DNA from 3 places in the Trichococcus sp. TS_SC_9 genome. Region 1 is predicted to be linked to each of the others. Evidence: predicted binding sites of a transcription regulator. Region 1 holds the regulator's gene; each other region holds the start of a gene.
The links. Region 1 encodes CtsR, which represses protease genes until heat stress. Its sites were predicted from a motif close to TTGGTCAAAAAAGGTCAAANA; they were not measured.
Positions count from the first base shown of each region.

Region 1 (10,647 bases):
TTCAGATGGTCCTTAACAAAACTCTTCATGCGTTGACGGTTCAAATAAGAGCCGATTTTGTCCACTGCTTCTTCCTCGTATGCCAAAGCTGCCGCAATTGCCGCAATCGCTGCTGTAGCACCCAAACCGATCAATAATGCCTTTTTAGAATTTTTCATTTTATTGGTTCCCTCCTCTAACTTCCGTAACTATATTTTAACATAAACGGAAGCGATAACCGAACAATAACCCTGTCTCCCAAATGAGGCCCTGCTGCTCTTAAGAATTTACCGGCACTTTTTTATCTTTGCTTTCTGCCTTTGCGGGCTTCACAGAGATCCGGATACTGCCTTTTTGGGCACCAATCGTAACAGTATCGCCGAATTTGATCAAACCGCTCAGCATTTCTTCACTCAATTTATCTTCGATTTCTTTTTGGATCGCGCGTCTGATTGGGCGTGCGCCGTACTCCGGATCGAAACCGGCTTTAGCGATGACATCAATGGCTGCAGGCGTGATTCGCACATGGATATCGAGATCTTTCAAACGTTTCACGATGCCGTTCGCCATTAATTTGACGATTTCATGCAACTCGTCTTTCTCCAATGAATGGAAGACGATTGTTTCATCGATACGGTTCAGGAACTCCGGACGGAAGCTGTTCTTCAGCTCTTCGCGGATGCGTTTCTCCATCGCTTTATAATCATGCTTGAGATCCTTCGCCGCGAATCCGACCGATTTTTCATCACGCAAAGCCGTTGCACCCAAGTTGGAAGTCATGATCAAGATCGTGTTGCGGAAATCGACCTTCCGTCCTTTGGAATCGGTCAAATGACCGTCATCTAGTACTTGCAGGAGGATATTGAAGACATCCGGGTGGGCTTTTTCAATCTCGTCGAGAAGAATGACCGAGTAGGGTTTTTGTCTGATTTTTTCCGTCAACTGGCCGCCTTCATCATAACCGACATAGCCGGGAGGGGAGCCGATCAGACGACTCGTGCTGTATTTTTCCATGTATTCGGACATATCCAAGCGAACCAAGGCATCCTCTGTCCCGAACATCGCTTCAGCAAGTGTTTTCACCAACTCTGTTTTCCCGACACCGGTAGGCCCTAGGAAAAGGAATGAACCGATTGGACGGTTCGGGTCCTTCAAACCGGAACGTGCACGCCTGATTGCGCGGGACACTGCATTGACCGCCTCGGATTGGCCGATGACGCGTTCATGCAGCACTTTTTCCAGCCTCATCAAACGGTCGCTTTCCTTCTGCTCCATCTGGTTGACAGGGATTCCGGTCCACAAAGCCACCACTTCAGCTACGTCGTTTTCAGTCACCTTCAGATCGTAGTGCGTGATCGTTTGGGCTTGTTGCTCCACCATTTTTTGGAATTTCTGCTTCTTCGCCATTTCGCGTTTGCGGATGCGGGCAGCTTTATCGAAGTCCTGATTCAGGATCGCTTCCTCTTTGTCTTTCGACAACTTAGCGATTTCCAGCTCGATTTTCCCGATCGGCGTATCCCCGTGGGTGACATCCAACCGAACTTTTGCCGCGGATTCATCAATCAGATCGATCGCTTTGTCCGGCAATCTTCTGGAAGTGATATAGCGGACGGATAACTGGACAGCTGCTTTCAAAGCCTCATCAGTGATTTCCACGCCATGGTGCTCCTCATAACGGGAACGCAAGCCACGCATGATCTCAACCGATTCCTCCGGTGTGGGCTCATCGATATGGATAGGTGCGAAACGTCTTTCCAACGCCGCATCTTTTTCGATATATTTTTGGTATTCATCAAGGGTGGTAGCACCGATTGTCTGCAGTTCGCCCCTTGCCAATGCCGGTTTCAGGATATTCGAGGCATCGATCGCCCCTTCCGCTCCGCCTGCGCCGATCAAGGTGTGCAACTCATCGATAAAGAGGATGACATTCCCGTCATTGTAGATCTCGTCGATGATTTTTTTCATTCTTTCCTCGAATTCACCGCGGTATTTCGTACCGGCCACCAGCGAACCCATATCCAACATCATAATGCGTTTGTTCGCCAACGTATCCGGAACATCGCCGGCCACGATTTTCTGTGCCAAGCCTTCCACGATGGCTGTCTTGCCGACACCCGGTTCCCCTACCAAAACAGGATTGTTCTTCGTTCTGCGGGAAACAATCTGCATGATGCGGCGGACTTCCTTGTCGCGGCCTACGATCGGATCCATCCGGTTTTCCCGTGCCAATTCCGTCAGATTGCGGGCCAAGGAATCCAAAGTTGGCGTTCCTTCCTCCACTTTCTCCGTCTTTTTGGCTGAACGCATATCCGGTTTTGTCGGTTGTTTGATGCCCAGTTTCTCATAGAGAGATTTACGCAGCAGATTCGGATCGATCTGCAGATTTTTGATGATTTTGACTGCCAAAATTTCTTCTTTCAATAAACCCAACAAAAGGTGTTCGGTCCCTACCAAAGGAACCCCCAATTTGTGCGCTTCGTTTGTCGCATACATAATGACTTTTTTTGCCCGAGGAGAAAATGGCAACGGCGCATTGAAGTCTTCCGTGTTCATTTGGCCGAAACCGGTCAGATGGACAATCTCTTCGCGGACTCCTTCCTCATCAATATCGTATCCGCGCAACACTTTTCCGGCAATGCCTTCTTGTTCTCGTACTAGTCCGAGAAGCATATGCTCCGTTCCGATGGATTGATGCTTAAATTTGTGCGCTTCTTCTGTTGCCAACATCAATACTTGGCTGGCTTTTTCTGTAAATAATTCATCCATTTTTAACGCCTCCTCTACGGGCTATCTATTCAAAGCGCAAGCTGTTCAAAAAATTTCTCAACAGCAGGGCTCGTATTCTTTCTTCGTGCTCGCCTGTGTATGGGGCAAGTGACTTATCCAATACCGACAACATCAGGTTTCCTTCGCGTTTCGTGATGATACCGCGACTGTATAGATTTTGGGTTACCGCAAACGCATCTTTCTGGGTGATGCTTTCGCCTACTATCGCGATCAGCTTATCCAACAATTCTGCTTGATCGAGGATTTTCACCTTCATGATGCGTATATAACCGCCCCCGCCGCGTTTGCTTTCGACCGAGTAGCCTTGCTGTTCCGTAAAACGGGTATTGATGACATAGTTGATTTGTGAAGGTACACAATGAAAACGATCTGCCATTTCATTCCTTCTGATTTCAATCTGCTCTTCTGCATTCAGAATCTTTTTGATATACGCTTCGATGATATCTGACATGTTCTGACCATGCATGGAATGGACGCCTCCCTTCCCCTGACTAATTTTGACTATTATATGTTTATATTATGCTATTCCTACATAACTGTCAAATGGGGACTGCTCGGCACTCAAGTGCCTGAGCTTCTGGGAACGGAACGGACTTAACCGATTGGAAACCAACCGGCCAGAGGTTATTCCTATGGACCAAAGCGTGTCCCACACTCTTGCCGTTTAACGTTCGGCCAACGCTTTGTCGAGGATGTTAATGGCCGCATTCACGTCCCGATCGATGTTTTTGGTGTGACAATGCGGGCAAGCGAACGTGCGGATCCGCAACGGCTTTTTGCCGGTGTTCTCGCCGCAATGCGAACAGGTCTGGCTCGTATAGGCAGGGTTGACCAGCACCAATTCCTTGCCGTACCAGTCGCATTTGTACGCCAGCATGGACTTGATTTTCACCCAGGCTGCGTCCGCAATGGAACGGGAAAGATGGTGGTTTTGCAGAAGATTTTTGGTTTTCAGATCCTCCAGGACAATCAGGTCAAAGTGCCGCACCAAATCGGTCGTGTACTTCTGCAGGTGGTATTCGCTTTGATTAGCAATTTTGCGATTGAGTTTGGCCACCATCTGTTTGGCTTTTTGGACGTTTTTGAATTCCGAAAGATCCAGTTCGACGCCGGCCGTCTCGGCTTCCTTGATTTTGACCAAAGCCTGCGTGCGCCGGCGCGCCAACTTACGTTCCCAGCTGCGGCGTTTTTTTGCCAAGGAACGTTCAAAGTTCTTGTTTTCCAGCTTGAATCCGTCGGACTGGATCGCCAAATGGGTGATGCCCAGGTCGATGCCGACTTCTTTGTTGGTTTTGGGCAACAGAACAGGTTCGTGTTCCACTTGGATTGTCGCGGAATAGGCGCCGGTCGGCTCCTTGCGGATAACAGCGTTCTTGATTTGACCGCGAATCCGTTCAAGGCCGTAGGCCCTGACCAAACCGAGTTTCGGCAGCTTGATGTAATGGTTATCCGCGACTTGGATGTTTTGGTTGATGCATTTGGATTTGTAACTGTTGTGCGGACGTTTACGGCTTTCGAAGTTCGGATGTTTGTTTTGGCCAGTGAAGAAGCGCTGATACGCCTGATCCAAATCGGCGCAGGCATATTCCAGACACGTGCTTTCGGCCTGTTTCAGGAACGGAAATTCGAGTTTCAACACTTTGATGAGGTAGTTCATGCCGAATTTGTTGACGTATTGACCGCCGTTTTTGTAGCGTGCCTGCTGCATATCCAGCATCTTGTTTTTGATGAACCGGCGAAGTTGGATATTGATGTCGATCTGGTCCTTTTGGGCCTGATTCGGCAGCAACTTCACTTTGATGCCTTTAAGTTTCATTGTCTTTCGCCTCCTTTATCCGCTGGTCGTCAATATACTTGGCGATTGCCTGTTCGTTGCTTGTGCCGATACTTTCAACAAAATAACTCGGCGCCCAAAGGTGCCGATTGCCTTCGGCCAGCCAGTAAGAATTTTTCAGTTCTGGGTGCAACTGGAACAGTTTTCTTGCGCTGATACCTTTCAGCCAACGGACGATGTTTGTAACGGACAATTTCGGCGGCGCAGACACCAACAAGTGGACATGGTCATCGAAACCGATTTCCATGTGTTGGATTTCAAATCCATATTCGCTCGCTATTTCCGACAGAATCTGTTTGAGGTCAGAATCGACTTTTCCGAACAGGACCGGATTGCGGTATTTGGTCCGCCAAATAATATGGTAGTCCAAACGAAAGACAGAAGTCCGACCATGCGTGAAACGATTTTTGTCAGTCATGTTATCACCTCTGACTACATTATACCGCCACCATATGTAAGCACCAAAAAATATGAAACAAAAAAAGGCTTTCATCTCGGCATTAAAATGCCGGGTTTTTCGCCCAATTAATCAGAAAGGGCTATCCGAGGACGTTTGCGGCAAACTAGTCAAGAAAGCTGATAACCCATCCACACTGCTCTCTATTGCCTCTACAACAGCGTATTCCCTCAACATTTCCAACAGAATTATCGAGAATGTTCCTCATTATATACTGAAAGAGAAAAAACGGCAATATATCCCGATAAACAAAATAGACACAGAAACCATCGGAATGATTTCTGCGTCTATTTTTATTTATCGGGAAGACAGGATTCGAACCTGCGACCCCTTGGTCCCAAACCAAGTGCTCTACCAAGCTGAGCTACTTCCCGGTAATAATTATGTGAAAATGCACCCAACAGGAGTCGAACCTGTAACCGCTTGATTCGTAGTCAAGTACTCTATCCAATTGAGCTATGGGTGCGTAAGTGCCGAGAATCGGAATCGAACCGATACGGTGATCACTCACCGCAGGATTTTAAGTCCTGTGCGTCTGCCAGTTCCGCCACCCCGGCTAAAAAACAATAGCCATTAAAAAAAAAAAAAGCGGAAGACGGGGTTCGAACCCGCGACCCCCACCTTGGCAAGGTGATGTTCTACCACTGAACTACTTCCGCATTTTTGGATGCCGGCTAAAGGATTTGAACCCTCGACCCTCTGATTACAAATCAGATGCTCTACCAACTGAGCTAAGCCGGCGTCTCATTATATTTAATTGTTCCATCATTATCGCAAGAATGATGAATGAGTTATGCAGGGCTCGAACCTGCGACCCTCTGATTAAAAGTCAGATGCTCTACCAACTGAGCTAATAACTCATGAATGGAGGTTGACGGGATCGAACCGCCGACATTCTGCTTGTAAGGCAGACGCTCTCCCAGCTGAGCTAAACCTCCATAATATAAATGCGCGGCAACGTCCTACTCTCACAAAGGGAAACCCTTCACTACAATCGGCGCTAAGAAGCTTAACTTCTGTGTTCGAGATGGGAACAGGTGTGACCTTCTTGCCATCGTCACCGCACATTTTTCAAGAGAACGTTGTTCTCTCAAAACTGAATCTACAAATTTAAAGGGAACCCGAAAACACCGCTTGAGTTTTCATCTTTTAAAAATTGGTTAAGTCCTCGACCGATTAGTATTGGTCCGCTCCATACATCGCTGTACTTCCACTCCCAACCTATCTACCTGATCATCTCTCAGGGGTCTTACTCACTTAAAGTGATGGGAAATCTCATCTTGAGGGGGGCTTCACGCTTAGATGCTTTCAGCGTTTATCCCGTCCACACATAGCTACCCAGCGATGCTCTTGGCAGAACAACTGGTACACCAGCGGTGTGTCCATCCCGGTCCTCTCGTACTAAGGACAGCTCCTCTCAAATTTCCAACGCCCGCGACGGATAGGGACCGAACTGTCTCACGACGTTCTGAACCCAGCTCGCGTACCGCTTTAATGGGCGAACAGCCCAACCCTTGGGACCGACTACAGCCCCAGGATGCGATGAGCCGACATCGAGGTGCCAAACCTCCCCGTCGATGTGAACTCTTGGGGGAGATAAGCCTGTTATCCCCAGGGTAGCTTTTATCCGTTGAGCGATGGCCCTTCCATGCGGAACCACCGGATCACTAAGCCCGACTTTCGTCCCTGCTCGACTTGTAGGTCTCGCAGTCAAGCTCCCTTCTGCCTTTACACTCTACGAATGATTTCCAACCATTCTGAGGGAACCTTTGGGCGCCTCCGTTACATTTTTGGAGGCGACCGCCCCAGTCAAACTGCCCGTCTGACACTGTCTCCCTGCTCGCTAAGAGCAGCGGGTTAGAGTGGTCATATCACAAGGGTAGTATCCCACCGTTGCCTCCTCCGAGACTGGCGTCCCGGTATCATTGGCTCCTACCTATCCTGTACATGTGATACAAACACGCAATATCAAACTGCAGTAAAGCTCCATGGGGTCTTTCCGTCCTGTCGCGGGTAACCAGCATCTTCACTGGTACTATAATTTCACCGAGTCTCTCGTTGAGACAGTGCCCAAATCGTTACGCCTTTCGTGCGGGTCGGAACTTACCCGACAAGGAATTTCGCTACCTTAGGACCGTTATAGTTACGGCCGCCGTTTACTGGGGCTTCAATTCAAAGCTTCGCTTGCGCTAACCTCTCCTCTTAACCTTCCAGCACCGGGCAGGCGTCAGCCCCTATACGTCATCTTTCGATTTTGCAGAGACCTGTGTTTTTGATAAACAGTCGCTTGGGCCTATTCACTGCGGCTGACCTTGCGGTCAGCACCCCTTCTCCCGAAGTTACGGGGTCATTTTGCCGAGTTCCTTAACGAGAGTTCTCTCGCACACCTTAGGATTCTCTCCTCAACTACCTGTGTCGGTTTGCGGTACGGGCAGTTACTTTCTCACTAGAAGCTTTTCTTGGCAGTGTGACATCAGGAACTTCGCTACTAAATTTCGCTCCCCATCACAGCTTGTCCTTAAGAGAAAAAGCATTTCACTCGTTCTCAGACTTGCTGCTTGGACACACATTTCCGATCGTGTGCATTCCTTAGCCTCCTGCGTCCCTCCATCGCTCAAACAAAAGCAACTGGTACAGGAATATCAACCTGTTGTCCATCGCCTACGCCTATCGGCCTCAGCTTAGGTCCCGACTAACCCTGGGAGGACGAGCCTTCCCCAGGAAACCTTAGTTATTCGGTGGACGGGATTCTCACCCGTCTTGCGCTACTCATACCGGCATTCTCACTTCTAAGCGCTCCACCAGTCCTCACGATCTGGCTTCGATGCCCTTAGAACGCTCTCCTACCACGGAACCCGAAGGTTCCATCCACAGCTTCGGTGATCTGTTTAGCCCCGGTAAATTTTCGGCGCAGGGTCACTCGACTAGTGAGCTATTACGCACTCTTTAAATGATGGCTGCTTCTGAGCCAACATCCTAGTTGTCTATGCAACCCCACATCCTTTTCCACTTAACAGATACTTTGGGACCTTAGCTGGTGGTCTGGGCTGTTTCCCTTTTGACTACGGATCTTATCACTCGCAGTCTGACTCCCGGATCTAAATCAATGGCATTCGGAGTTTATCTGAATTCGGTAACCCGAGAAGGGCCCCTAGTCCAAACAGTGCTCTACCTCCATGATTCGCATATCCGAGGCTAGCCCTAAAGCTATTTCGGAGAGAACCAGCTATCTCCAAGTTCGATTGGAATTTCTCCGCTACCCACACCTCATCCCCGCACTTTTCAACGTGCGTGGGTTCGGTCCTCCAGTGCGTATTACCGCACCTTCAACCTGGACATGGGTAGGTCACTTGGTTTCGGGTCTACGACCTCATACTTATTCGCCCTATTCAGACTCGCTTTCGCTGCGGCTCCGTCTTTGCAACTTAACCTTGCATGAAATCGTAACTCGCCGGTCCATTCTACAAAAGGTACGCCATCACCCATTAACGGGCTTTGACTACTTGTAGGCACACGGTTTCAGGTACTGTTTCACTCCCCTTCCGGGGTGCTTTTCACCTTTCCCTCACGGTACTGGTTCACTATCGGTCACTAGGGAGTATTTAGCCTTGGGAGATGGTCCTCCCGGATTCCGACGGAATTTCTCGTGTTCCGCCGTACTCAGGATACTGGTAGAGCTGATTTGGATTTCGCATACGGGGCTATTACCCTATTTTGCGCAACTTTCCAGTTGGCTTCTGCTATCCATTGCAGTCTCATGTCCCAGTCCTACAACCCCAAAGAGCAAGCTCTTTGGTTTGGGCTTTTCCCGTTTCGCTCGCCGCTACTAAGGGAATCGAATTTTCTTTCTCTTCCTGCAGGTAATGAGATGTTTCAGTTCCCTGCGTGTTCCTCGATACACCTATGTATTCAGTGTAACGTAATATCCTATCAAAGATATTGGGTTGCCCCATTCGGAAATCTCCGGATCAAAGCTTACTTACAGCTCCCCGGAGCATATCGGTGTTAGTCCCGTCCTTCATCGGCTCCTAGTGCCTAGGCATCCACCGTGCGCCCTTATTCACTTAACCTATGGTTAAGCTCGCCATTGCTGGCTTGCTAACTTATTTCGTTAAAAACTCATTTAAGTTAACTTAAAACGCGGTAAAATGTTTAGGTTTCTTACTTTATTTTTGTAGTATTCAGTTTTCAAAGAACAAATTGTCTTGCTTGAGAGATTGATCTCTCAAAACTGAACAAAGAATGATTGAACCAAGCAAGGATTCCATTATATTCCTTAGAAAGGAGGTGATCCAGCCGCACCTTCCGATACGGCTACCTTGTTACGACTTCACCCCAATCATCTGTCCCACCTTAGGCGGCTGGCTCCATAAAGGTTACCTCACCGACTTCGGGTGTTACAAACTCTCGTGGTGTGACGGGCGGTGTGTACAAGACCCGGGAACGTATTCACCGCGGCGTGCTGATCCGCGATTACTAGCGATTCCGGCTTCATGCAGGCGAGTTGCAGCCTGCAATCCGAACTGAGAATGGCTTTAAGAGATTCGCTTGACCTCGCGGTCTTGCTGCTCGTTGTACCATCCATTGTAGCACGTGTGTAGCCCAGGTCATAAGGGGCATGATGATTTGACGTCATCCCCACCTTCCTCCGGTTTGTCACCGGCAGTCTCATTAGAGTGCCCAACTGAATGCTGGCAACTAACAATAGGGGTTGCGCTCGTTGCGGGACTTAACCCAACATCTCACGACACGAGCTGACGACAACCATGCACCACCTGTCACTTTGTCCCCGAAGGGAAAGTCCTATCTCTAGGATTGTCAAAGGATGTCAAGACCTGGTAAGGTTCTTCGCGTTGCTTCGAATTAAACCACATGCTCCACCGCTTGTGCGGGTCCCCGTCAATTCCTTTGAGTTTCAGCCTTGCGGCCGTACTCCCCAGGCGGAGTGCTTAATGCGTTAGCTGCAGCACTGAAGGGTGGAAACCCTCCAACACTTAGCACTCATCGTTTACGGCGTGGACTACCAGGGTATCTAATCCTGTTTGCTCCCCACGCTTTCGAGCCTCAGCGTCAGTTACAGACCAGAGAGTCGCCTTCGCCACTGGTGTTCCTCCATATATCTACGCATTTCACCGCTACACATGGAATTCCACTCTCCTCTTCTGCACTCAAGTTCCCCAGTTTCCAATGACCTTCCACGGTTGAGCCGTGGGCTTTCACATCAGACTTAAGGAACCGCCTGCGCTCGCTTTACGCCCAATAAATCCGGACAACGCTTGCCACCTACGTATTACCGCGGCTGCTGGCACGTAGTTAGCCGTGGCTTTCTGGTCAGATACCGTCAAGGCTGGAGCAGTTACTCTCCAACTTGTTCTTCTCTGACAACAGAGTTTTACGATCCGAAAACCTTCTTCACTCACGCGGCGTTGCTCCGTCAGACTTTCGTCCATTGCGGAAGATTCCCTACTGCTGCCTCCCGTAGGAGTTTGGGCCGTGTCTCAGTCCCAATGTGGCCGATCACCCTCTCAGGTCGGCTACGTATCATCGTCTTGGTGAGCCATTACCTCACCAACTAACTAATACGCCGCGG
Region 1 is NZ_CM149591.1:1,093,093-1,103,739, reverse strand. Features, by position in the region: gene AC0J5I_RS05090 (hypothetical protein) at 1-158, opposite strand, end outside; gene AC0J5I_RS05085 (ATP-dependent Clp protease ATP-binding subunit) at 259-2,745, opposite strand; gene AC0J5I_RS05080 (CtsR family transcriptional regulator) at 2,771-3,232, opposite strand; gene AC0J5I_RS05075 (RNA-guided endonuclease InsQ/TnpB family protein) at 3,431-4,582, opposite strand; gene tnpA (IS200/IS605 family transposase) at 4,572-5,018, opposite strand; tRNA gene AC0J5I_RS05065 (tRNA-Pro) at 5,358-5,431, opposite strand; tRNA gene AC0J5I_RS05060 (tRNA-Arg) at 5,450-5,523, opposite strand; tRNA gene AC0J5I_RS05055 (tRNA-Leu) at 5,529-5,614, opposite strand; tRNA gene AC0J5I_RS05050 (tRNA-Gly) at 5,645-5,716, opposite strand; tRNA gene AC0J5I_RS05045 (tRNA-Thr) at 5,726-5,798, opposite strand; tRNA gene AC0J5I_RS05040 (tRNA-Lys) at 5,845-5,917, opposite strand; tRNA gene AC0J5I_RS05035 (tRNA-Val) at 5,923-5,995, opposite strand; rRNA gene rrf (5S ribosomal RNA) at 6,007-6,122, opposite strand; rRNA gene AC0J5I_RS05025 (23S ribosomal RNA) at 6,214-9,127, opposite strand; rRNA gene AC0J5I_RS05020 (16S ribosomal RNA) at 9,338-10,647, opposite strand, start outside.

Region 2 (10,647 bases), 920 kb from region 1:
CTTCGCCTTCCTCAGTCAATTCCATCCCGTTCTTTGAACTGGAAAGAAGACCTTGTTTCCGCAAAAAATCTGTCTCAGTCCTTAAAGTCCTTTCTGACAAGGAAACTTTATCGGCCAGGACGCGTCTCCCGACTGGCGCATACATTTGGATATTACGCATGATATGGTAACGATTTTGAAGGACTGACATAATGTCCGGGACTATTTGCTGCAAGACTGAAATAGACTCTTCCATAACAACCCTCTTCATTTGCACGTGGACGCTTTTCGCCCCGCTGCAATCTTAGGCGGTCCTCGTTTATTTCATATCAGGAGAGATGGAATAAGGCTGCAAATACTTTTTGCATCCGTCTAATCTCCCTCGTCTTTACTTGCTTATTTTAACAGTAAACACTAGACGTTTCAAGCATTTTGGCAAATAAATTCGATTTCCTTCAAAATAGATTCGTTCAATATATCACGATTAAGCTATAATCCGATTGCCTTTTAGTCGTACGCTTTCAGAAAACCTTGATACAGCAACTTTTTGATGATGGTCGATATTCGTCCCGTTATTGTTTAGCGTTTCGCATCTTTTTCATTTATTATCATCGATTCACGGCCTATTCACCGCATAACTGGTGCAACAAAAATGTCCCACGGTCCGTTTCGATTGTTTTCTCTAATATTTGTTCGCGCATGACAGTGACCGGGATCGCTAAATCCCCAGCCAATCGAGTCACATCAATTAGTTCCAATTCCCTGCCATCCAGGAAAAAGCCTTTCTGCAAACTGCAGATCAATTCTCCCACCGCAAGCAACAACTCTCTTCTGAATGCAACTGCTGAACGCAACTGCTCCCATTCCGTTTTCTTCGCTGCCAGAAATTGTTGCACATCCTCATCTTCGTGCTGCATCATCTCTTCATAATATTCTTTTTGGAAAACAACAACAGGAGAAGCCAATTCATTGTATTTTACAGTCAGATGCCCATCCACGAGATGCAGATAAAGATCCGGTCTGGGCAAAGAGAGACTGTCATCGCCGAATGCTGATCCCGGGGTAGGATCTAAAGTTTGGGCATACTCGAATACCGCCTTCACGTCGGACAGGTCCACACCCATCTCGTCCGCTATGGCTTGCCAGTTTTTGTCACTGAAGGCCATAAAATAATTCTCAAATATATAATAGGCAATTTCCGGTGCATATTCATCACGCTCCGTCTGTAGCATCAGACATTCCTGCAGATTTCGGGCTCCGACACCCGGAGGATCCAATTGATGCAGCAGCGTCAATGCGTCCAACATCACGATCGGTTCCACACCCTTCTGTTCCGCGGCCTCTTTCAGGTCGATGGTGACGTATCCTTCTGGATTGATGAATGCCACGAGAAATAAAACCAACTCGCGCAAGGGCGTGTCCCGCATATTTGCATAGATTTGTTCCAATAAGAATGTATCCAACGCAGGCACTTCTTCATAGACTTGATCCATAGCGGAAACAGTGTCCATCGGATCGTCTTTATCTGGCTTATACACGACCGATTTTTCTATTACAGCGCGTTCATCGAATTCTTTATTGATTTTCACTTCGATTAAAGGATTACCTAATGCTTTTTGTTGAAGGTAAGCGAACAATTCTTCATTATCGTATCCAACGAGTCTCAGTGATTCCTCCAAGCTTTCCTTATTCATATGCATACTTGATATAACTGACACATTAACCCCTCCTTACCTTTTCACAATCATTTTATCACACACAAGCTTTTATTGAAATCGTTTTCAATGTATAGCAGCTAATTTCAAGTGCAATGGGGCTGCTGATTCTGGAGATCAATGGGCGTCCCGTAGATCCGGGTCTGCCTCAGAACTGTCGTGCGATTTGATATAAATTTCCTGCTTGCTATCTTTCACGCTATAGGTTATAATTTTTGATGTTGCTTGTCTCCTTGGTGTAATGGATATCACGTAAGATTCCGGTTCTTGAGATGGGGGTTCGATTCCCTCAGGAGACGTACTATTTTATTGATGCATCAACGTTGCGGACTTTGAATTCAAAACAAATAAAAAAATCTCCTTTCCCAAGCGGAAGCGGAGATTTTTTTATTTGCTTCTTGCTTCACCCTGAATCCAATCCATATTTTCAAAATCTATTTTTGGACATTTGCTGACTGAAACGATATGATTGACTAAGGTATATTTCATCAGAAAACGCGAGGCTAAAGGCCAAACATTACAATTGACCTTTTCTGACCAATGAGTTAAAATAAACCATGTAAAGAAAAACTGTTCATTCAAACGAACGAGGAGGAAACATATATGAATTTAATCCCTACAGTAATCGAACAATCATCCCGTGGTGAACGTGCGTATGATATCTACTCTCGCCTTCTGAAGGATCGCATCATCATGTTGAGCGGCCCAATCGACGATTATACGGCGAACTCTGTCATCGCGCAATTACTATTCCTGGATGCACAAGATTCAGAAAAAGATATCTATATCTACATCAACTCTCCAGGAGGTAGCGTCTCTGCTGGTTTGGCCATCTTCGATACGATGAACTTCATCAAAGCAGACGTTCAGACCATCGCAATGGGTATGGCAGCATCCATGGGCAGCTTCTTGCTGACTGCCGGTGAAAAAGGCAAACGTTTCGCATTGCCGAATGCTGAGATTATGATCCACCAACCGCTTGGCGGCGCACAAGGTCAAGCAACAGAAATCGAAATCGCAGCCCGTCACATCCTGCAAACCCGCGAACGCCTGAATAAAATTTTGGCTGAACGCACAGGACAACCGATGGAAGTCATCGAACGCGATACCGACCGCGATAACTACATGACAGCCCAACAAGCCAAAGAATACGGTTTGATCGACGAAGTCATGGTCAACTCAAAATCATTGAAATAAAATTATGCGAAAAAAGCGAAGACGATCAGCAGAATGATGCTGATTGTCTTCGCTTTTGTGTATTGCATTAGTATGGTAGCCAGGCTGTGACCGTCTTTAATCGGGGCTCAGCCACAGCGGAAGCAAGTTCGTAGCTCAGGCGAGGCATACGCTCGCCGGAGGAGACCGGTGAAAACTGGATTGTACTCCTGTGAGGCCATCCTCGCGGGAGTTCGCTCACCAAGTTGCCCCTGTCCTCCGGCGAAGGCTTCGCCCACCGGAGGACAGCCGAAGAATAAAAAAAACCGTCAGCGCACCTGCGCAGCTAAAATTCAACAAGAAAGGCAGACGGAAACGCAAGCGTTCCGATCTGCCTTTCTTGTTTCCTTAACGGATATAATTGAAGATATGTTCCCAGGTCTGTTTACTGAAGACAAGCATCGGATTGCCGTCACCGAGGACGCCAAACCCGACCATCAGACCGGCTCCGAACAGAATGAAGGCCATCAACATGAAAATCAAAACCCACATCACCGTTGACAGTACAGGTTTGAAATCAAATTTCACAGCGATCACCTATCTTCCTTTTTTGATTTTGGTTTTTTGGATCAATCGTGCCAACAATCCGAAAATCCCACTGGATGGGCGATTCTTTTGATCAATGTTATTCAAGAGAATACCCGTTCCCAAAGCTACAGCATCCAAAGGTTTTTCCGCAGCGAAAACAGGAACCTTCAACTCGCTCGAGAAGAGTTTCTCGATTCCACTGATCAATGCGCCCCCGCCTGTCAGTACGATTCCGGTATTGATGATGTCCGCAGCCAATTCAGGAGGCGTCATTTCCAATACTTCCTTCGCTTGTTCCACGACAAGCACCAAGGTTTCGTGCATCGCTTCGTAGATTTCTTTGGAAGTGATGTAGATGGTGCGCGGAAGGCCTGTCACCATATCACGTCCACGGATTTCCATTTTTTCTTCCTTTTCAGGCTCCAAAGCGGTTCCGATTGTAATTTTGATCTTTTCAGCTGTCCGCTCGCCGATCAATAATTTGTGTTCTCTTTTTACAAAGTTCATGATGTCGGCATCCAGTTTATCGCCGGCCGTTTTAATTGAGCTGCTCGTTACGATGCCGCCCAATGACAAGACTGCAATATCACTCGTTCCGCCACCCATATCGATGACCATATTTCCGTTCGGCTGAAAAATATCAAGGCCAGCACCGACAGCCGCAACTTTCGGTTCTTCCTCCAGATACACATTCTTGCCGCCACTCTTTTCTGCGGCTTGGATAATTGCTTTTTGTTCGATTGTTGTGATGTTCGTCGGACAACAGATCAAAATATTCGGCTTGGTCAAAAAGCCCTTTACATTCAAGCGATCAATAAAGTGGGTCAACATTGCTTCTGTGATGTCAAAGTCTGCGATAACGCCGCCTTTCAACGGACGGATCACTCTGATGTTTGCCGGCGTACGCCCGACCATCATATAGGCTTCTTCCCCAACTGCTAAAACTTTTCCGGTTTTTGTGTCTACTGCTACGACGGAAGGCTCATTCAAAACGATACCTTTCCCTTTAACGTGAATCAGCACGTTCGCTGTACCTAAATCGATTCCTATATCTCTGGCCACGTTGTTCCCCTCTCAAACATTCATCATTTAGCGATAGCTATCTTGCGGACGACAGTTGTCCGACTTATTTTGCAAAAAGTGCTTCCACATCTGAATCACTGAAGGCCTTCTGTTCATCTTCCGTTACACGTTCGACGTCAGCGCCTAATGCCTGTAGCTTTTTATCGAATTCATAATAACCGCGATCCAAATGCGATAGGTTTGTGACGCGCGTATAGCCTTTGGAAACTAGACCAGCGATGATCAAAGCCGCTGCCGCACGTAAATCCGTTGCGGCTACTTCTGCCCCTTGCAAGTCTGTATTGCCATGAATCAGGACCGTCTGCCCTTCGACTTTAAAATCAGCGTTCATACGGCGCATCTCTTCCAAGTGCATGAAGCGGTTTTCGAATACCGTTTCAGTCATTGTGCTGGTACCTTGGGATACCAATTGCGCAATCGTCATTTGCGCTTGCATATCGGTAGGGAACCCTGGATGCGGCATCGTTTTGACGTCAGTCGCCTTCAAAGTACGCGGTCCGATTACGCGCAGTCCATTTTCTTCTTCCTGAAAGGCAACGTGCATTTCCTTCAGTTTTGAAATCAGCGGTTTGTTGTGTTCGGCAATCGCATCTTCAATGAACACATTTCCGTTCGTGACTGCAGCCGCGATCATGAATGTCCCTGCCTCGATACGGTCCGGGATGATCGAATGTTCTGTTGCTTTCATGGATGAAACACCTTCGATACGAATTGTTTCTGTTCCGGCTCCGACAACTTTCGCGCCCATGCGGTTCAAGAAATTCGCCAAATCAACGATTTCAGGTTCCCGTGCGACGTTTTCGATAATAGTGGTTCCTTCGGCTAAAGTAGCGCCCATCATGATGTTCTGGGTAGCACCGACACTTGGGAAGTCCAAGTAAATGCGTGCGCCGACTAATCTGTCGACTTTTGCTTCAACAAAACCATTTTCGATTTTGATGTCAGCACCCATCGCTTCAAACCCTTTCAGGTGAAGGTCGATAGGCCTTGTTCCGATGGCACAGCCACCCGGCAAGGCGATGCGTGCATGCCCCAGACGTGCCAAAAGCGGACCCATTACGACGATCGATGCACGCATTTTGCTGACATAAGCAAATGGTGCTTCAAAATTAATGTCGTTTGATGCATCCGCTAAGATGGTGTTGTTGTTTTCTTGAAATTCAACGCCGACATTCAGATGTTTCAGAACGTTATTCATTGTGAAAACATCAGAAAGTATCGGAACGTTCGTCAATACAGATTGCCCTTCGCTTGCCAATAGTGTAGCAGCTAAAATCGGCAAAACTGCGTTTTTTGCGCCTTCAACTTTAACTGTTCCTTCAAGACGGTTACCGCCGCGAACAATTATTTTTTCCATAAAAAAATCCCTCCGAAAGTCAATTGTGATCTCATTTGTATGTTTGTATGCAACTAGTTTGATAAACCTGGAACTCCGAACTGCCCGTACAGCAACAATCTGTTGCGCAACCACCAGCAGCTCATGAGAACAATAAGTAGCTGATGTTCCGCGAGGTCGCCACCAACTCAAGCAGAAACGTACTTACTATGTAGCCTAAAGCAATCGACAGAAAGAAATAGAGCACCCGTGCTTCGCGTATGTGCCCCTTCCTTATCCATTTCTCCAATCTGATGGCTTTCATCGACCAGAAAGAAATGAAAATGAATATCATATGGGATAGCAATACTATTATACCGTTAAACATCGTTATGTCCAAGCGACGCACTCCTCCCATATTCTCAAACTATACTAACATAAATATTGTGAAAAAAAAACAAGGAAGCTCGTTTTTGTCCGACCATCTGCAAAGAATTTACTAAGAAAATCGTTTACATTTGTTTTCCTGTTAAGGTATAATAATATGTTACAACACATCAAAATGAAATTGTGGGCTATTTACGCAAATGATTTGTGCATATTATCTACTCCACTAAATTAATTGTCAGAGAATAATTGGCTCAAAAAAAAGAGGCCATCTCTGGCCTCTTTTTTCTCAGTTGGATCTGTTCTTCGAAACGCCGATACGGTTGATGGCTTTCGATAGCGAGATCTTCGCGCGTTGGAATTCTTTTTCATTTTTGATGTCACGCGCCTCCACCATTCGTCTTTCGGCGCGTTCTTTTGCGACTTCGGCACGGTCGATATCGATATCCTTTTCACGTTCCGCACTGTTCGCAATGATGTTGACAACATTGTCGCGCACTTCCATGATGCCGCCGTTGACGGCAATATGGTTTTGTGCCAACTCATCGGTCACACGCGTTACGATCAGGTCGGAAATCGCCAAAGGCACAATGATCGGGGTATGGTTTGGCATGATGGTAATGCCGCCGTCCGTTGTTTTGGCGGTCACCGCTTTAGCACGATGCTGAAAGGCGATACCATCCGGCGTCACCACATTGACTTGCAGATATGCCATCTCATTCCCCTCCTTGGTAGCCTAATTCTTTCGCTTTATTCAGAACTTCTTCAATCGTACCGACGTTGCGGAAAGCTTCTTCCGGAACACCGTCGTATTTACCTTCCACGATCCCTTTGAAGCCGCGTACGGTTTCGGATACAGGAACATACGATCCAGGAACACCTGTAAAGGCTTCTGCCACATGGAAGTTTTGGGACAGGAAGAATTGGATTCTTCTAGCGCGGTTAACAGTGATTTTTTCAGAATCGGACAATTCGTCCATACCCAGGATAGCGATGATATCCTGCAGTTCACGATAACGTTGCAGTATGCGTTGCACTTTCGTAGCAACGTCATAATGTTCATCCCCGACAATATCCGGAGATAACGCACTTGAAGAGGAAGCTAATGGATCTACAGCGGGATAAATCCCTTGCTCAGTCAATTTACGCTCCAAGTTGGTCGTTGCATCCAGATGGGCAAAGGTTGTCGCCGGTGCCGGATCGGTGTAATCATCCGCTGGAACATAGATTGCTTGAATAGAAGTAATCGAACCATCTTTTGTGGAACTGATACGTTCCTGAAGTTGACCCATTTCTGTCGCCAATGTCGGTTGATACCCTACTGCTGAAGGCATCCGGCCCAATAGCGCGGAAACTTCGGAACCAGCCTGCGTGAACCGGTAAATATTATCGATGAACAACAGGACATCTTGTTTTTCTTCATCACGGAAATGTTCCGCCATCGTCAAACCGGACAAAGCGACACGCATACGTGCACCAGGTGGCTCATTCATTTGACCGAACACCATGGCCGTCTTTTCACCGACGCCTGACTCCTGCATTTCGTGGTAAAGGTCATTTCCTTCACGCGTACGCTCACCGACACCCGTGAATACCGAGATGCCGCCATGCTGTTCAGCTACATTATGGATCAATTCTTGGATCAGTACCGTCTTACCGACACCCGCTCCACCGAAGAGACCGATTTTTCCGCCTTTAAGGTACGGCGCCAGCAAGTCGATAACTTTGATGCCTGTTTCCAGGATTTCAAAGTTACTGCTCAACTGATCAAAAGTCGGTGCTTTTCTGTGAATAGATTCACGACGGAAGTCATCAGGGATAGCGCCCTTCAAATCAATTGCCTCACCCAACACGTTGAACACCCGGCCTAACGTGCCTAACCCAACCGGCACCTTGATGGGTGCGCCAGTATCGACGACAGTCAAGCCTCTTTGCAGGCCATCGGTCGATTCCATTGCGATTGCGCGAACAACACCATTCCCTAGTTCAAGCGAAACCTCCAAAACGATGGTTTCCCCTTCTTCATTACTCCCAGCTTTGGGTGCCTTGTGTACAATGAGCGCATTGCGGATGTCCGGGACACCTTCTTCCAATGGGAAGCCAACGTCGACTACCGGCCCGATTACTTGTACAATATGACCTTTTTTCATGCCTTTTCCTCCCATTTTCTAATCTTCCAGAGCAGAAGCTCCACCGACGATTTCGGTGATTTCTTGCGTGATTGCAGTCTGTCTCACTCGATTGTATTTAATCGTCATATCGTTGATCATATTGGTCGCATTATCGGTAGCACTCTTCATGGCCGTCATGCGTGAAGCATGCTCAGATGATTTAGCGTCGATAATGGCGCCGTAAATCAAACTTTCCGCATATTGCGGAAGTAAAATTTCCAAAATTTCCTCTTTGTTTGGTTCAAAAAGATAATCGACTTCGTAACCGACTGCTTCATGGGAATCCAAGTCCGTCAACGGCAGCATTTTTTCAGCCCGATACTCAGAAATCAAAGCGTTGATATGATGTTTGTAACAAACATACAATTCATCAAAAGCTCCATCACGATAAAGCTGGATGGCTTTCACTACGATATCACTGACTTCCGTGAAGCTGGGCTGGTCGTTCAGATCCCGGATTTCGAATGCAACTTCGATGCCGCTCTTTCTGAGATCATCAGCGACCGCTCCACCGACCGACAGCACAACAAATTCATCATTCGAAGCGTGGTCGATCGCAAGCATATCTTTTGTCGCTTTCAGGATCGAACTGTTGTATCCTCCGGCTAAACCTTTATCGGAAGAAATAATCAGATAGCCTGTTTTGCGGATCGGGCGTTCAATCAACATATCGTGAAAATCGACCAGAACTTGATCGTTCGCTGACACATGACCATGCTCTTCAAGCAAAGATAATTGCGTGCTGGCTATGTGTGTTACGATTTCGCGTATTTTTGCTGCATAAAGCTGATATCCCCGCACCTTTTGTTCGGCGCGGATCAGTTTGGAGGCAGATACCATTTGCATGGCGCTTGTTATTTGACTTGTCTTCTTTGTGGAAGCAATGCGTTTCCGGATGTCTATTAAAGACTCTGCCATATTATCACCTCAATATTATCTGTACATGCTATCCAATCTACTCGACGTGCGGAATAAAGATGCCCGCGAATGCACTAAGCGCTTCATCCAGGTCTTCCGCAGGTGGTAAGTCTTTTGTCTCCACAATGATGGAGAACAGTTCAGGATAGGACATTTTGACGAATTTGAACAGCTCAGATTCATATCGCTCGATGTCCTGCACCGGAATGGAATCGATAAATCCGTGCGTCAATGCATAGAGAATGAGAACTTGTTTTTCGACATCCAAGGTCTTGTGCAAGTCCTGCTTCAGTATTTCCACGGTTCTGCGGCCGCGGCTAAGACGTTTCTGTGTGGAAACATCCAAGTCCGAACCGAACTGAGTGAATGCCTCCAGTTCGCGATAACTTGCCAAATCGATACGCAGCGTGCCGGATACTTTTTTCATAGCTTTGATTTGAGCAGAACCGCCGACACGGGAAACCGACAGACCGGCAGATAGTGCCGGACGGATTCCCGAGAAGAACAAATCGCTTTCCAAGAAGATCTGACCATCCGTGATGGAGATGACGTTCGTCGGAATATAAGCTGAGATATCTCCCGCTTGCGTTTCAACGATCGGCAGGGAGGTGATGGAACCGCCGCCCAATTCATCATTCAATTTTGCTGAGCGTTCCAACAGACGGGAATGCAAGTAGAAGACATCCCCTGGATACGCCTCGCGACCTGGCGGACGGCGCAACAGCAAGGACATTTCACGGTAAGCAGCCGCCTGTTTGGAAAGATCATCGTACACGATAAGGACGTGTTTGCCTTTGTGCATAAACTCTTCTGCCATCGCTGTAGCAGCATAAGGCGCGATATAAAGCATCGGCGCGGATTGCGAAGCACTTGCAGTCACGACAATCGTATAATCCATTGCATGATATTTTTTCAACGTTTCCGTCATATTACGGACTGTAGATTCCTTTTGTCCGATTGCGACGTAGATGCAGATAACATCTTTGCCGCGTTGGTTGATGATAGCATCGATTGCGATGCTTGTTTTACCGGTTTTGCGGTCGCCGATGATCAGCTCACGTTGGCCTCGACCGATAGGCACCAAAGCATCCAATGCTTTAAGGCCGGTCTGAAGAGGTTGTCTGACGGATTGACGATCCATGACGCCTGGCGCTGCGTTTTCAACCGGTCTTGTGCCCGTCGTTTCGATGCTGCCTAAACCGTCCACTGGGCTGCCTAAAGCATCCACAACACGCCCGATCAAAGCATCTCCGACCGGAACTTCCATGATTTTGCCTGTACGTTTGACGATATCGCCCTCATGGATATTTTCATAAGCTCCAAAAATGATGATACC
Region 2 is NZ_CM149591.1:2,013,501-2,024,147, reverse strand. Features, by position in the region: gene AC0J5I_RS09780 (sugar-binding transcriptional regulator) at 1-235, opposite strand, end outside; gene AC0J5I_RS09775 (RNA polymerase factor sigma-54) at 603-1,697, opposite strand; tRNA gene AC0J5I_RS09770 (tRNA-Arg) at 1,922-1,993, shown strand; gene clpP (ATP-dependent Clp endopeptidase proteolytic subunit ClpP) at 2,271-2,891, shown strand; gene AC0J5I_RS09760 (DNA-directed RNA polymerase subunit beta) at 3,258-3,446, opposite strand; partial or broken gene mreB (rod shape-determining protein MreB) at 3,528-4,499, opposite strand; gene murA (UDP-N-acetylglucosamine 1-carboxyvinyltransferase) at 4,564-5,877, opposite strand; gene AC0J5I_RS09745 (DUF1146 family protein) at 5,999-6,223, opposite strand; gene AC0J5I_RS09740 (F0F1 ATP synthase subunit epsilon) at 6,512-6,937, opposite strand; gene atpD (F0F1 ATP synthase subunit beta) at 6,939-8,372, opposite strand; gene AC0J5I_RS09730 (F0F1 ATP synthase subunit gamma) at 8,391-9,311, opposite strand; gene atpA (F0F1 ATP synthase subunit alpha) at 9,349-10,647, opposite strand, start outside.
Region 2: the regulator CtsR is predicted to act here: its motif matches at 2,215-2,235, upstream of clpP (ATP-dependent Clp endopeptidase proteolytic subunit ClpP).

Region 3 (10,647 bases), 1.4 Mb from region 1:
AGATATATGGAGGTGTTATATAAATGGCAGTTAAAATTCGTTTAAAACGTATGGGTTCTAAAAGAAACCCTTTTTACCGCGTCGTTGTAGCTGATTCACGTTCTCCACGTGATGGACGTTTCATCGAAAAAGTAGGTACATACAATCCAGTTGTTGAACCAGCTGAAGTTAAATTTGACGAAGAGTTAGTTTTGAAATGGTTAGCTGAAGGTGCACAACCTTCTGATACAGTTCGTAACTTACTTTCTCAACAAGGTATTATGAAAAAATTCCACGACTCTAAGTTAGCTAAATAAAAGGGTGGTTTAAATGCCTGAAATTTCAGATTTAATCCTGGCAATTGTCAAACCTTTGATCGTCCACGATGATAAGATGTCCATCGAAATCAAAGAGACAAGTGAGTTCATGGAATATCACTTGCATCTTGATGTCGAGGATGTCGGCCGTGTGATCGGGAAACAGGGACGTGTCGCCAGAGCGATCCGTACAATTGTATACAGTGTCAGAACCAAAGGCACAAAACGTGTCCGCCTTGTGATCGAAGGGGCCGAATAATCCGCTTCAATTGCGGATCCGGTCGTTTCCATTCGGTGGATGCCTAACTTAATAGCGAATAGATAGAAGCGGATGATGATACAATTGTAGCACTTATCCCTTCTATTTTATTATGTACAGAAACGTTGACAGTGCGATTTATGTAAGGAGAGGTGAAAAATGGAAAAATTTTATGATGTAGGAAAAGTTGTGAACACGCAAGGGCTTAAGGGTGAAGTGCGTGTCATTTCCAGCACTGATTTTGCGGATGAACGCTACAAAAAAGGGGCTACGCTCTACTTGTTCCGCGAAAACAGTGAGCCAATCACTCTGAAGGTAGCCAGCCACCGCGTTCACAAGAATTTCAATATGCTGACATTCGAGGGATATAACCGGATCGAAGAGGTCGAGCCGTTCAGAGGGGGAATCCTGCGGGTTTCCGAAACACAGTTGGAGGACCTTTCGGATCATGAGTTCTATTATCATGAGATCATCGGATTGTCCGTCGTCAGTGATGCCGGCGAAGAATTGGGTATCATCAAAGAAATCTTGCCGCTTGGGGCGAATGATGTGTGGGTTGTATCCCAACCAGGCCGTAAAGATTTATTGGTTCCGTATATCGCTTCCGTAGTGGAAAAGGTATCTTTGGAAGATAAACAAGTCACAATCCACATTCTAGAAGGAATGATGGACTGATGAAGATAGATGTATTGACATTGTTTCCGGCGATGTTCGAAGGCCCTTTATCCGAGTCAATCATCGGAAAGGCGATCGAGAGCGGGCGTGTTTCGATCACTTGCACGAACTTCCGCGATTATTCCGAAAACAAACACAATTCCGTCGACGATTATCCTTTCGGCGGCGGAGCAGGCATGTTGCTGCGGGCGCAACCGATCGTGGACGCGCTGACGGACATCGAGGTCCAGTCGCCTGAAACCAAAAAAAGGATTGTCCTTTTGGATCCATCCGGAAAAACCTTCAATCAGGAACTGGCGGAAGAGTTTGCCGAAGAAGAGCACCTTGTCTTCATCTGCGGCCATTACGAGGGTTTCGATGAACGTATCAAGCAACACGTAACGGATGAAGTTTCGATCGGTGATTATATTCTGACCGGAGGCGAACTGGGTGCGATGGTCATGATCGACGCTACAGTCCGGCTGTTGCCGGCAGTATTGGGCAATGAACAATCGAACAAGACGGATTCTTTCTCGACCGGCTTGCTCGAGCATCCACAATTTACGCGACCGCGCGATTTCCGGGGGGATGTCGTCCCTGAGGTGCTTTTCAGCGGCAACCACCAAAAAATCGCTGATTGGCAAGAAAAAGAATCTTTGCGCAAAACCTGGCTGAGACGTCCGGAAATGTTGGGAAAGATTACTTTGTCAAAAAAACAGCAAGCCTGGTTGGCGGAGATACTGCTGGAAGAAAAGGCTGATAATTAAGCGCAATAGTGCGTTTTAAAATTCAAACAATGTAAACGAAAAATACTTTACACGTCAAAATTATTGTGGTAGAATTCTACAGGTGAGCAGAGAGACTGCTCCATAATACGATATTCCGCTGTGCAGAATGATTGTGTATGAATGTCGGTTGGAAGGAGAAAAAAACATGAGTCAATTACCATTGATTGAAGCAATTACACAAGGACAATTACGTAGTGATATCCCTACATTCCGTCCAGGAGACACTGTTCGCGTCCACGCTCGCGTAGTCGAAGGAACAAGAGAACGTATCCAATTATTCGAAGGCGTAGTTATCAAACGTCGCGGATTCGGAATCAGCGAAACATATACAGTACGTAAAATTTCCAACGGTGTAGGTGTGGAACGTACATTCCCATTGCACACACCTCGTGTAGCTCAAATCGAAGTTGTTCGTTTCGGTAAAGTGCGTCGTGCAAAACTTTATTACTTGCGCGCATTACACGGAAAAGCTGCTCGTATCAGAGAAAAACGTCGTTAATATTCCGCATATCATACGGAAAGGTCTGGACTTCGGTTCCGGACCTTTTTTGTATACCGTGAGAAACGTTTTTCTTGGGAAAAATGTGCTATACTTGTAGCACTATATATGAAAAGAGTGATAGTTTTGACGATATTAGCAGCGCTTGATCAAAAATTCCAAGAAAAAGGCATGCCACTGAAAAGTCATCCCATCCAAAATGGTCAGTATTTGTATCAAGGAAAATTCAATCTCGATAAAGAACATTCCTTGCCGTTTGGTGTAGTCATCGCTAAAGATGAGGCCGAAAGTGATTTTCAGATCAGCTACAGAAAATTGGCTTACCTGAATAATTATGCTGATAAAGTGAACCTGTTGGAACTGATCAATGAATTGAACCAAACCAAAACTTTTTATTATACACTTTGCCTGGCGGGGGATGGCGAGATTTTCCTTCGACTTTTGGGCCGCTCGACAACGGATGTTAAACCATTATACGAAATGCTCGTGATCGGATCGAATATCGCAAAGGTCATGATAGCAGAATTAAAAAGCAAATTTCCGTCTCTTGGGATCGAATGAGTATTCGTCTCTGTAGCGGAAACCGCAGGAGGAATTATGAAACAAAAATTAATCGCTTTAGATTTGGATGGAACTACACTCAACAATCAGTCGTTGTTGAGCGATCGGACCAAAAATGTGCTGGCAAGGTTACAAAAAGATAATCACCTGGTTATGATCGCAACTGGCCGTCCTTACAGAAACAGCAAAGAATTTTATGAGACGCTCAAGATGACCACACCGTTGGTGAACTTCAACGGTGCCTTATGCCATAATCCCCATGACAGCAACTGGATCAATTATTACCATAAGACGCTCAACAAAGATTTTGCGATGGATCTGATCGAACAACGTGAAGAGATGGGAATCGACTTCATCTGTGTAGAAGGCAAAAATAAACTTTTTGCATCCACCGCAACGTTGCCTGCCAACGAATATTTCCCTAAAAATTTGCTGGCGACGCAAATCACTTCTAAGGATACGCTGTCGGAAAATCCTACTTCCATGAATGTATTTTCGGAGGAACGAAATTTGGAAGCCATCCGTGACCGGATTTTGGCGCGTTATGGGAATTCCATTGAAATCCGCACATGGGGTGGCACGATGCCTTGTCTTGAGATCGTATCCGCTGGTGTCCAAAAAGCGCTTGGCGTTGAAGTGGTCGCTAATAACTACGGCATCAAGCGGGAAGATATTCTTGCCTTTGGTGACGAGGATAACGATATGGAAATGATTCGCTTTGCCGGACATGGTGTCGTCATGCAGAATGGGATTGCGGCATTAAAGAGTATTGCCGACGATGTAACGATGCATACGAATCATGAGGATGGCTTAGCCATCTATCTGGAAAAATATTTTTGCCTATAGCAGCCAATCAGAGCTGAAAAAGAGGGATCCAATTGATCGTAATCGAAAGAAAAATCATAAATAATATACCAATTCTGGAAATCGTAGAGGAAGACAAGAAAAACAAGACTATTCCGCTCGCGTTCTTTTACCATGGTATCACGAACCAAAAGGAAAGAGGTTTGGAGCCGGGCTATGCATTAGCCAGCAACGGCATGCGGGTTGTCATTCCAGATGCCTATCGTCATGGTGAACGCAAAGATGAAGCCTATGCTGGTGAACCGGCAGCAGAATTCTGGTCGGTAGTCCTGCAAAACATCAAGGAACTTCCTGATCTTGTAGCGTTTTACGTCGAAGCGGGATTGGCAAAAAGAGACAAGGTTTCGGTCACAGGACTTTCGATGGGAGGCATCACCACTTGCATCGCCTTGACGCAATATCCATGGATCCATTCGGCAGCCTGCCTGATGGGCAGTCCGGATCCTATTGGGTTATCCTATTGGGCATTGAAGTCCCGCTGGGTGGAAGGCTTGCCGCCGATTGATGATGAGAAAGTCAAATCCTTGATGGCGCCTTTTGAAAGCCTGAGCCTCAAAGAACATCCGGAGTCGCTCGTGGACACGCCGTTTTACATTTGGCACGGCACAGCCGACGAAAGCGTTCCGTACCAACAGATGGCTCAGTTCGTCAACTCCATCAGCGAGGAAGCTTTTGCGGAGAACATTTGCTTCCGTACCACAGAAGGCGCAGGGCATCGGGTTCCTTACGCTATTTTTGAGGAAATGGCTGTATTTTTGGGGAACGTATATTAACATTGAATTTCTGCGCACAAACTGTTATCATCAAATTAATCCTGAAAGGTTAGAGGTGTATGCAATGACTGAAGAAATAAATCCCCAATATTCGCAAGAAGAATTGGATAGCATAAAAGAACGCGTCTTAGCGGCGCTTGAGCAAGTGATAGATCCTGAATTAGGAATAGATATCGTCAATTTGGGTTTGATCTATGAAGTGGAGTTGGAACAGGATGGGTTCTGCCTGATCAAAATGACGCTGACAACGATGGGCTGCCCATTGGCGGATGTCATCACCGATGAAATTCACCGTGCTTTGAAAAGCGTTCCTGAAGTAACCGAAACGCAAGTGAAATTGGTTTGGTACCCTGCCTGGACAACAGACAGAATGTCCCGATATGCACGCATCGCGCTTGGAATCCGATGATGAGAAGAGCAACAAAGGAAATTTCCTTTGTTGCTCTTTTTTTTTACGTTATAATTTGACCAATTCTGACCATGGTCGTATACTTGTCCTATAAAGCGCCAAAGCAGTAGAATTTCGAGGAGGTACTAACATGGAAATGGAAAAAATGACGACAGCACTGCAGGAGGCAATTGCGGAAGCGCAACGCATCGCCATGGTGCGCAAGCACCAGACCATCGATGTCGCGCATCTGTGGAAAATATTTCTGCAGCCGGATAGTTTTGCGCGTAATTTTTATATTGATTCAGGGGTTGCAGTCGATGCATTTGAATCGGCCGTTGATAAGGAACTGGACAAATCAGTAGTGATTGAAGGGACTTCTGTACAGTATGGACAAACATTCAGCCAGAATCTGTACAACCTTTTTTTGGAAGCCGACCGCAAGCGTTCGGAGCTGAAGGATGACTTCATCTCCACGGATACAGTACTTTTGAGTTTGATGACACTGAAAAATCATCCATTGACCAAATTTCTGGCAAATCAAGGCCTGACTGAAAAAATCATCGCCGAAAAAATCAAGGATATGAGAGGTGGAGACCGAGTGACTTCGCAGAATCAGGAAGATCAGTATGAAGCATTGGAAAAGTATGGCATAGACCTTGTGCAGGCGGTCAGGAGTGGGAAACAAGATCCGGTCATTGGCCGGGACGAAGAAATAAGGGATGTCATCCGCATTTTATCGCGCAAAACAAAAAATAACCCGATACTGATCGGCGAACCGGGCGTCGGCAAGACCGCCATCGTGGAAGGCTTGGCCCAGCGGATCGTGAAAAAAGACGTGCCGGATAACCTGAAGGACAAAACGATCTTTTCGTTGGATATGGGCTCATTGATTGCGGGAGCCAAGTACCGCGGAGAATTCGAGGAACGCCTGAAAGCGGTATTGAAAGAAGTGAAGAAAAGCGACGGCCGCATCATCCTTTTCATTGATGAGATCCATACGATCGTCGGGGCAGGGAAAACCGAGGGGAGCATGGATGCCGGCAATCTGCTGAAACCTATGCTGGCGAGAGGTGAATTGCACTGTATCGGAGCGACTACTTTGGATGAATACCGCCAAAATCTGGAGAAGGACAAGGCCTTGGAGCGGAGATTCCAGAAGGTATTGGTGAAAGAACCGACAGTCGCCGACACAATCAGCATCTTAAGGGGGTTGAAGGAACGGTACGAAATCCACCACAGCGTCAACATCCATGACAATGCCCTTGTGGCGGCAGCGACCTTATCCGATCGCTACATCACTGACCGGTTTCTGCCCGATAAAGCAATCGATCTTGTCGATGAGGCGTGCGCAAACATAAAAGTGGAAATGAATTCGATGCCTACCGAGTTGGATCAAGTGAGCCGCAAACTGATGCAACTGGAGATAGAAGAAGCGGCCCTGAAGAAGGAATCCGATGATCAGAGCAAGAAAAGATTGGCGACGCTGCAAGTCGAGTTGGCCGATCTGCGCGAAGAATCAAACGAATTGCGCATGAAATGGGGCAACGAAAAGGAAGAGGTCGAAAAGCTGCGTGCCAAACGGGAGGACCTGGAGGACGCGCGCAGGCAGTTGGAGGATGCGGAAGCAGACTATGACCTGGAACGGGCAGCAGTTTTGCGCCACGGCAGCATCCCGCAGATGGAAAAGGAATTGGCGGCTCTCGAAAAAGAGAATGCAACCCGCAGGAATAAAGAAGGCAATCTTGTCCAGGAATCAGTGACCGAGAACGAAATCGCAACAGTTGTGGGACGGATGACCGGCATCCCGGTGACGAAGCTGGTTGAGGGCGAAAGGGACAAACTCCTGAAATTGGAGGAAACGCTGCATAAACGGGTCATCGGCCAGGAGGAAGCGGTGGAAAGCGTCACGAATGCCGTTCTGCGTTCGCGTGCCGGTCTGCAGTCGCCTAACCGTCCGATCGGATCCTTCTTGTTTCTGGGGCCTACAGGGGTCGGGAAAACGGAATTGGCGAAAGCTTTGGCGGAAAATTTGTTCGACTCCGATGAACATATGGTGCGGCTCGATATGAGCGAATACATGGAAAAATTTTCGGTTTCTCGACTCATCGGGGCGCCCCCTGGCTATGTCGGCTACGAAGAAGGCGGCCAATTGACGGAGGCGGTCCGCCGAAGTCCCTATACGATCATTCTCTTGGATGAAATCGAAAAGGCCCACCCGGATGTATTCAATATTTTGCTGCAAGTATTGGATGATGGGCGCTTGACCGATTCGAAGGGGCGCGTAGTCGATTTCAAAAACACCGTTCTGATCATGACCAGTAACATTGGATCGCAGCTCCTGTTGGAAGGCGTCCAGTCCGATGGTACGATTCCGGAAGAAGTGGCCAATGAAGTCATGAAAGTATTGAAAGGATCGTTCAAGCCTGAATTTTTGAATAGGATTGATGATACCATCCTCTTTACGCCATTAAGTAAAGAGGACGTCAAAAAGATCATCGTCAAAATGGTCAAGGAACTATCCGGCCGGCTGGCGGACAAACAGATCCAGCTCTCCGTTTCTGATGAGGTTGCAGCCTGGATAGCAGATAATGCTTACGATCCAATTTATGGCGCTCGGCCGCTCAGAAGATTCATCTCAGCTGAGATCGAGAATCCCTTGGCGCGTGCCATCATAAAGGGCGATATCCATGAAAATCAGGCGGTGACGGTGACGTTGGTGGGCAATCAGGTCGGATTCCAGACCATCGATCTCGCTGAATTTCAACAATAATTTGACAAGTCAGTACGCAGAGAGGAAGTCCTGAAAGGGATTTCCTTTTGTTATTTTTGTATTTGCGGTAAAATGATAATATAAATTTTCTTATTTTTAACTTCACGAGTGTGGCCGTTTATTGCTTTTATCGGAACAAAGCCGAAGGAGGCGTTCATTTTGCTGTTTTTGGTTATTGGATTTCTGTGTCTGGTTTTTATGCTGTTCACTTCGAGATATTATGTCTTCGGAGGTGCGGCCATCCTAAGTTTTTTGTTGTATTTCCTGTATTTCGGAAGCGGTAACTGGCTGACTTTGTTGTTGTTCCTGTTCGGGATCATGTTGTTGGTGGTTGAATTGTTCATACCCGATTTTGGGTTGGTGGGGATCGCGGGTTTCCTGATGGTCGTGGCAGGCCTGTTTTTGAACAATGAGCGTATTTTGGAAAGTGTGCTGGATGTCAGTTTGGCGATCATCTTTTCCGGGATAGCGACATCTGTGCTGTTGAAAAAAGGCTATAAATTCCTGCCGGACCGCAGCAAATTGATTTTGGATACATCCCTGAATCGTGAGCGCGGGTATTCGTCCAGCAAAGACTATTCCGAATTCTTGGGAATGACCGGTACAGCAACGACGACGCTGCGGCCTGCGGGCAAAGTCTCTATCGGAGATGTGGTGCTCGACGTAGTCAGTGACGGGAAGATTATATTTGAAGGGAAACAGATTCAAGTTATCCAGGTTGAAGGGGTCAAAATTACAGTCAAGGAGTTGGATGGAAAATGACAGAAGGATTGATAGGACTCATCTTTATTGCATTGTTTGTCGTACTGTTTTTATCTTTATTTTTCCGCTTTGTGCCGGTTGGTCTATGGATCACGGCTTACTTTTCGGGAGTGAAAGTCAAAATTTCGAATCTGGTCGGCATGCGACTGCGGCGGGTGGTTCCTTCTATGATCGTACAGCCGATGATAAAAGCCACAAAAGCGGGACTGATAATTGATATAAATGAATTGGAGGCGCATCATCTTGCTGGCGGAGATGTTAATATGGTCATCGACGCGCTGATTGCGGCGCAGCGTGCCGATATTGATTTAGGTTTTGAAAAAGCGGCTGCCATCGATTTGGCCGGCCGTAATGTATTGGAAGCAGTGAAAATGAGTGTTAACCCAAAAGTCATCGAAACACCAATCATTGCGGGTGTCGCTATGAACGGGATTGAAGTAAAAGCCAAAGCAAAAGTAACGGTACGCGCCAACATAGAACGATTGGTCGGTGGTGCTGGAGAAGAAACAATCATCGCCCGTGTCGGAGAGGGGATCGTCACAACCGTCGGATCTGCCAAGATGCACACTTCCGTCCTGGAAAATCCGGACTCCATATCCCAAACGATCCTGAAAAAAGGACTGGATTCGGGTACCGCCTTTGAGATACTGTCCATCGATATCGCCGATGTTGATGTCGGCCGTAACGTGGGCGCCAAACTGCAGGCGGAACAAGCAGAGGCGGATAAGCGGGTGGCTCAGGCGAAAGCAGAAGAGCGCCGTGCTTTTGCGGTCGCAGAAGAACAAGAAATGATCGCTGAGGTGCAAAGGATGCGGGCGAAAGTGGTTGAAGCCGAAGCGCAAGTGCCGTTGGCGTTGGCTGAAGCGCTGCGCAATGGAAACCTAGGCGTGATGGATTATTATAAAATGAAAAATATCATAGCGGATACTGAAATGAGGAGCAGCATTTCGGAGTTTCCGACAGATAGAAGCGAACCGGAATGACTAGCCTAGCATTTCTATTACCGATTCTGTTGCCGATCCTTTTCCTGGTGTTCTTTCTCTCTGTGCTCCTATCGATAGTCAAGAGGATAAACCGTCTATCGGAGAACGCCAGACTTCGAGTGGGCACAGCCCAAACAGCTGCTCTGCAGCAGACATTTCGCCAGTCGTTGGACGGTGCCGGAAATGAGAATGCGAAACAACTGATCAAAAAATTGGCTACATTGAAGCCTGAAGAGGTGTATGGTTTTTTTCAAGAGCGCCTGCCCGAAAAATATCTGCGGGAAGTCAGCCGGATCTTGACCAACAGAAATTGGCGGAGGGAAATCCTGATTTTCGTTAACCGCGAGAATTTATGGCAGTTGCTGTTGCGCGCGAATCCGCCAAAAACAGGCAGCGACCAAAAGAACACGGAACCTGCGGATGAAACCGTTGAAGTACAAGTGTTTACGGACTATAATATGGATCCTGCCGTGGGGTTGGCCGATGACTTCACCGTCTTTTCTGAAGACAAAAAAGAATTAAAGACTGCCAAAAGAATGGAGAAATCCACCATTCATAAGAAGAAAAAATATTCCGGCAATCAAAAAGCGTTGATGCGAGCCGTCATTGCCAAAGAAATACTCGATAGGCCGGACTTTGACCACAAATAGGAAATTGAAGGAGACAGATGGATGCCCAGAGAGATCGGATTGAACACTTTAGCGTACATGCACAGAGCTGCGGACAATAAAGTGGAACAAAAAGAAATACTGAAGGAAATCAAGGAAATGGGCTTCCCGATTGTGGAAGTCAGAAGAGAATACATTCTATCCGGCAAAACGGAAATGAAGGAAATAGCCCAGCAAGCCGCTGACTTGGGTTTGAAGGTGTTCTATTCCGTCCCGGCAGAACTGTTTACAGAGGGTGCGTTGAACGGACAGCTGAGCAGCTATTTTGAAGAGGCTTCCCTATTGAACGCAGTCCAACTGAAACTTACTTTGGGGGAATTCCGGGGATTTACATCCAAGTTGGCTGAAGAATTACGCGAATTGTTGACGACCTATCCCA
Region 3 is NZ_CM149591.1:2,787,128-2,797,774, reverse strand. Features, by position in the region: gene rpsP (30S ribosomal protein S16) at 24-296, shown strand; gene AC0J5I_RS13565 (KH domain-containing protein) at 310-555, shown strand; gene rimM (ribosome maturation factor RimM) at 715-1,230, shown strand; gene trmD (tRNA (guanosine(37)-N1)-methyltransferase TrmD) at 1,230-1,976, shown strand; gene rplS (50S ribosomal protein L19) at 2,143-2,496, shown strand; gene AC0J5I_RS13545 (hypothetical protein) at 2,623-3,057, shown strand; gene AC0J5I_RS13540 (Cof-type HAD-IIB family hydrolase) at 3,094-3,903, shown strand; gene AC0J5I_RS13535 (prolyl oligopeptidase family serine peptidase) at 3,936-4,694, shown strand; gene AC0J5I_RS13530 (metal-sulfur cluster assembly factor) at 4,759-5,103, shown strand; gene clpB (ATP-dependent chaperone ClpB) at 5,234-7,855, shown strand; gene AC0J5I_RS13520 (NfeD family protein) at 8,015-8,617, shown strand; gene floA (flotillin-like protein FloA) at 8,614-9,600, shown strand; gene AC0J5I_RS13510 (hypothetical protein) at 9,597-10,250, shown strand; gene AC0J5I_RS13505 (sugar phosphate isomerase/epimerase family protein) at 10,272-10,647, shown strand, end outside.
Region 3: the regulator CtsR is predicted to act here: its motif matches at 5,156-5,176, upstream of clpB (ATP-dependent chaperone ClpB).